DNA from 2 places in the Pantoea sp. S18 genome. Region 1 is predicted to be linked to the other one. Evidence: predicted binding sites of a transcription regulator. Region 1 holds the regulator's gene; the other holds the start of a gene.
The links. The regulator PurR, encoded in region 1, represses purine synthesis genes. The targets are predictions, from matches to a motif close to CANGCAAACGTTTGCNTG.

Region 1 (3,124 bases):
CGCCCGTTAATGCCAGTTCGCTTAAAGCAGAGAAAAAGAGCGCACGTGAAGACGAGCGCCGCAAACGACGCCCGGTGAAAACCACCACCAAAAAATCGCGCCTGACTGCTGTTCAAAAATTCAAACTCAAAAAACAGACCAAAACAGAAACCGCGCTGCACAAGACCACCAGCAAAAAATCCCCGCTGAAACTCTCTGCTAAGAAATACGGTCATCAACGTTTAGCGAAGAAAACACCAGAGATCGCCGTCGATGATGAAGCGTTAGCGCTGACCGGCATCAAAATGAGTAAGGCGCACCGCCAGCGTTATCAAAAAGCGCGTGAAACAGCGATGACCAAATTGATGGGCCAACTCGGCAAACCTTATCAGTGGGGCGGCACTTCGCCACACACCGGTTTCGATTGCAGCGGCTTAGTGTGGTACGCCTATAAAGATTTGGTGAAATTCAAATTCCCGCGCACCGCCAATGAGATGTATCACCTGCGCGATGCGGCACCGATTAAGCGTGAAATGCTGGAGAAAGGTGATCTGGTGTTCTTCCGCATTAATAATCGCGGCACCGCCGATCATGTTGGCGTGTATCTCGGCAACGGGAAATTCATTCAGTCGCCGCGTACCGGCAAAGATATTCAGATTAGCGCACTGGGTGAGGATTACTGGCAGAAACACTATGTGGGCGCGCGTCGCATGATGACGCCAAAAACTATTCGCTAACTGTTGCGCAACAATCATAAAAAGCCGGATGCTGTTCTCAGCTCCGGCTTTTTTGTTAATGCATGATCGCGGTAAAGCTGAAGGCGATAATCATCAACAGTGCGCCAACGGTGGTCATTAGCGCCAGCTTCAGGTCGGTATTCATCACAACTCCTTAGTCACACAATTATTAGGGTTAAGGCGATTTTCGCACAGCAATGGGCAAAAATCTCGTGTTATCCGCGCCAGCTTGTTAGAATCGCCGCCTTTCGTTGCGCAACAGATTTTGCGCGTGCTGTATTTACAGCGTGATGAAGTGATTTCGCCTGCTAAAACACACCGTTTTGCCCGCTTTTTTGGGCTATAAAAGCATTAGCAGACGCAAACGTTTAACAATATACTTATCAGTAAGTTGCGATAAGCCCAGGAGTACCATTTTCATGGCAACAATTAAAGATGTCGCAAAACGCGCGGGTGTCTCAACCACCACGGTTTCGCATGTCATCAACAAAACGCGTTTCGTTGCGGAAGAGACGCGTAACGCCGTATGGGAAGCGATCAAAGAATTACACTACTCGCCCAGTGCCGTGGCGCGTAGTCTCAAAGTTAATCACACCAAAACCTTAGGTTTGCTGGCGACCTCCAGCGAAGCGCCCTATTTCGCTGAAATTATCGAAGCGGTGGAGAACCGTTGTTTCGAACGCGGGTACACGCTGATTCTCGGCAATGCGCACAACGATCTGCAAAAGCAGCGTGCTTACCTGTCGATGATGGCGCAAAAGCGCGTCGATGGCTTGCTGGTGATGTGTTCTGAGTATCCAGACGATTTGCTGCAGATGCTGGAAGAGAACCGCAACATTCCCATGGTGGTGATGGATTGGGGTGCATCGCGCGGTGATTTCACCGATACCGTGCAAGACAATGCGTTTCAGGGCGGCTATCTCGCCGGGCGTTATCTGATTGAACGCGGTCATCGAGATATCGGTGCCATTCCCGGCCAGATGGAGCGCAACACCGGCGGCGGCCGTCACGCTGGCTTCCTGCAGGCAATGAACGAAGCGGGCATTACGGTGCGTCCGGAATGGGTAGTTCAGGGCGACTTTGAGCCTGAATCGGGCTATCAGGCGATGCAGCAGATTTTAAATCAGAAACAGCGCCCAACAGCGGTGTTCTGCGGTGGCGATATTATGGCGATGGGCGCGATTTGCGCTGCTGATGAGATGGGTTTGCGCGTACCGCAGGATATCTCAGTCATCGGCTACGATAATGTGCGCAACGCGCGCTATTTCACGCCAGCGCTGACCACCGTGCATCAGCCAAAAGCCGAACTGGGTGAAAAAGCGCTGGAAATGCTACTGGATCGCATCACCAGCAAGCGTGAAGATCCGCAAACCATTGAGGTTCAGCCAACGCTGATTGAGCGCCGTTCGGTGGCGTACGGTCCGTTCCGCGACTATCGCCGCTAAGCCGACAATTCGCTGAGCCATTCGTGGTTCAGCGTTTCGGCATCCCCGAGATAAGCCAGTAACCACTCCAGCGCCGGTGACGCGCGCTGTTCTGACCAGCTGACGCAGCACGGACTGTCCGGAAAGGCCTGCGGCAGTGCCAGTTCCACCAGTTTATGGCTGTCCAGCAGAGGACGCGCCAGATGGCCTGGCGCCATGCCGACGCATAATCCTGCCAGCAAACAATCCATCCCGGTTTCCCACTCTGGCACCACCAGACGTCGCTGATTATCCAGCGTCCATGTCATACGGCGCGGCAACGCACGCGAGGTATCCTCCAGCACCAGCGATGGCCATACTCGCAATGTTTCATCATCCAGCTCCGTGCTGTTAACCAACGGATGATCCGGACTTACAACACAACGCCAGTTCAACGCGCCCATATCCTGAAAGGCAAAACGTCCGCCCACCGGAATCGCCTGGGTTGCGCCAATCGCCACATCAACCCGGCCATCTGCCAATGCATCCCACACGCCGTTAAACACTTCGTAGCTGATAATCAGCTCCATATCGGGAAAGTGGCGATAGAAATCCTTCACTAACTGCCGCGTGCGCTGCGGTTTAACGATGCAATCAACCGCGATGCTTAGCTCCCCGCGCCAGCCATTTGCCAGTTGCTGACACTGTCGACGGGTTGCCAGCATTTTTTTGATAACAGATCGTCCTTCACGTACAAAATGCTCGCCCGCCGGTGTCATCACCACTTCGCGGTGCTGACGCTCAAACAGCGGCACCGCCAGCCAGCTTTCCAGCTGGCGCACGGTATAGCTGACGGCAGAAGGCACACGATGCAGCTCCTGCGCTGCCGCACTAAAACTGCCAGTGCGCGCCACCGCATCCACCACTTCAAGCGCATATTCTGACCACATAATTTTGCCTTCAAAAAATTTAACAGCACTATGCAAATATTAGCGTTTCACAAAG
Region 2 (3,124 bases), 240 kb from region 1:
GGCTACTTACCAGCGTTAAACAGCTGTTGACCGCCTGATACTGCATCTCTCCATCCACCACTTTACCGAGCGTGACGGTGCAGGCACCACAGTCGCCAGAGGCACAACCCTCTTTGGTGCCGCGACGCTGCTGCTGGCCGCGCAGGTAGTTGAGCACGGTGAGATTGGGATCGAGCTCGCGTTCGGTGACTAAACGATCGTTGAGTAAGAACTGGATCATGCGATTTGCTCCTCACTTTCGCGTTGCCAAACCGGCTTGCCACTCACCCAGGTTTGCGCAATGTTACGGTCGTCGCCGAGCGTCATCATCACAAACAGCCGCTCCCAGATATCTTTGCTATTGGCGTTGCGCAGCTTCTGCAGCGGCGACACCGCCGGATCGAGCACCACAAAATCGGCCTCTTTGCCGGGATTAAAGTTGCCGATGACGTCATCGAGGTCGAGCGCGTGTGCACCGCCCAAAGTGGCATGATAGAACGCTTCGCAGGCGCTGAGTTTGTACTGCTGTAGCTGGCCGACTTTGTAGGCTTCGCCCAGCGTTTGCAGCAGATTAAAGGTGGTGCCTGCGCCCACGTCGGTGCCAATGCCCATGCGCACGCCCTGCTGCCAGCAACGTTTGATGTTGAATAAGCCGCTGCCGAGGAACAGGTTTGACGTCGGGCAGAAGGCGATCGATGAATCGGTTTCACGCAGGCACTGCCACTCTTGATCTTCCAGATGCAAACAGTGCGCAAACACGCTGCGTTTGCCGGTGAGTTGGTGGTGATGATAGACATCAAGATAGCCTTCGTGCTCCGGGAATAACGCTTTTACCCAGGCGATTTCCTGCTGGTTTTCACTTAAGTGCGTGTGCATCCAGACATCAGGAAACTCCTCGCGCAGCTGACGCACTTTATCCAGCAGATCCGGCGACGAGGTCGGCGCAAAGCGCGGCGTGAGTGCATAGCTCAGGCGGCCGCGCTGATGCCAGCGCTCAATCAGTTCACGCGTGTGCTGATAGCTCTCTTCCGGCGTTTCGGTCAGGTATTCCGGTGCGTTGCGATCCATCATCACTTTGCCAGCGATGAGCCGCATATCCAGCTGCTGTGCGGCGCTGAACAGGGAATCAACCGACTGCTTATGCACGGTGCCGAACACCAGCGCTGTTGTCGTGCCGTTCGACAATAGCTGATGCAGGAAGAACGCTGACATTTTTGCCGCGTGATCGGGACAGTGATATTGGCTCTCTACCGGGAAAGTGTACTGATTGAGCCACTCCAGCAGCTGTTCGCCAAAGGCGCCGATCATCTCGGTTTGCGGGTAATGAATATGGGTATCGATAAAGCCGGGCACGATCAGTTTGCCGCGCAGATCGGTGACGCGCGTGTGATCGACGCGCCCTTCCGCGATTTGCCAGCTTTCAAGGCTGACCACTTTGCCGTCACGCAGCGTTAATAAGCCATCTTCGAGATAGCGCGCGTTGGCAGCGATGTCGTCTGGCTGCGCGGCCAGAGCGGTGAAATCAAAGAAGCTGGCGCGCAGCAGCGTTTCGGGTGCGTAAGGCATAATGGTTCCTTGGTGCTTTTTTTATTAATGCAGGTGATTGCCTTAAAGATAGTTTGCAAAGCGCATGCCAATGCAAAGAACAAAAAATACTGTTTACTTTCAATATTATAGATTGTTTGGACGTGTTTTTATGTCAAGCTTGCCTGGCAAACGTGTGCGCAACCGGTTGCCTGTATTCGCAAACGGTTGCGATTTAACATTGCGGTAAGTTTTACCTGACATGGCGAGTTCATCGCCCGCAAACGTGCGTCTTTGTGGTGCGCTGATGCACTCGCAATGTGCAGGAAAAATCCTGCAACAAGCTGCCTTTGGTTTTCATGAGCATGGGTTCGAGGTTAATGCTAAGGTGTGGCTGATAACCTGAAATCGTTTAAGGAACAGTGAGATGATTATTTTTGTTACTGGCGCAACTGCTGGTTTTGGTCAAAGTATCACCCGCCGCTTCATTGCTACAGGTCATAAAGTGATCGCCAGCGGACGTCGCGCTGAGCGCTTAAAAGAGTTGAAAGATGAGTTGGGCGATAATCTGTATACCGTTCAGCTGGACGTGCGTAATCGCGCCGCCATCGATGAAGTGATTGCCTCCCTGCCCGCTGAATGGCGCAATATTGATGTGCTGGTGAACAATGCTGGCCTGGCGTTGGGTGTAGAACCAGCGCACAAAGCCAATATCGAAGACTGGGAAAATATGATCGACACCAACAACAAAGGGTTGGTGTACATGACGCGTGCGGTGCTGCCTGCCATGGTTGAGCGCAACGTCGGTCATATCGTGAATATCGGTTCGATTGCGGGCAGCTGGCCCTATTTGGGTGGCAACGTGTATGGCGCGACTAAAGCGTTCGTGCGCCAGTTCAGCCTGAATCTACGTACTGACCTGCACGGCACCGCGCTGCGCGTGACCGATATCGAGCCAGGTTTGGTGGGCGGCACCGAGTTCTCCAACGTGCGCTTCAAAGGCGATGACGATAAAGCGGGCCAGGTTTACGAAGGCACCACCGCGTTAACGGCGGAAGATGTGACTGAAGCGGTCTATTGGGTGACGACGCTGCCGAAGCACGTCAACATCAATACGCTGGAGATTATGCCGGTGACGCAAACCACCGCAGGATTGAAAGTACATAAAGGTTAAGGTGATTTTGTAGGGTGCGCATTCATGCGCACCTGGTCGCTTTCAATGCGAACCAGGTCGCCATGAATGGCGACCCTACGATTTAGGTGCGGTCCCAGCCTGTCACAATAATCAACATGCCGCTAAAGGCGACCAGCGCGCCAACCCAATCCCATGTACTGAGTTTTACGCCATCCACCACGCGCAGCCAGAGCAATGCCGTCAACACATACACGCCGCCATAGGCCGCATAGACGCGCCCGCTCGCGGCGGGATGCAGCGTCAACAACCAAACAAACAGCGCCAGACTCGCTGCGGCGGGCACCAGCAGCCAGGCCGTCATGCCCTTCTTTAACCATAGCCACGGCAGGAAACAGCCAACAATTTCCGCTATCGCAGTGATAAAAAACAGCAAGGCGGTTTTTACCAGCATAGAAAATCTCTCACTAAGCTAAACAAAGCGCTCAC

Region 2: guaD (guanine deaminase) is a predicted target of PurR. The motif match lies at 1,721-1,738, and genes of this name have one in related genera.

The regions. Positions count from the first base shown of each region.
Region 1 is NZ_CP142688.1:1,869,687-1,872,810, reverse strand. Features, by position in the region: gene VIJ98_RS08690 (C40 family peptidase) at 1-716, shown strand, start outside; gene VIJ98_RS08685 (YnhF family membrane protein) at 772-861, opposite strand; gene purR (HTH-type transcriptional repressor PurR) at 1,136-2,161, shown strand; gene punR (DNA-binding transcriptional activator PunR) at 2,158-3,069, opposite strand.
Region 2 is NZ_CP142688.1:2,105,625-2,108,748, forward strand. Features, by position in the region: gene xdhA (xanthine dehydrogenase small subunit) at 1-220, opposite strand, end outside; gene guaD (guanine deaminase) at 217-1,545, opposite strand; gene ydfG (bifunctional NADP-dependent 3-hydroxy acid dehydrogenase/3-hydroxypropionate dehydrogenase YdfG) at 1,931-2,677, shown strand; gene VIJ98_RS09790 (YnfA family protein) at 2,760-3,086, opposite strand.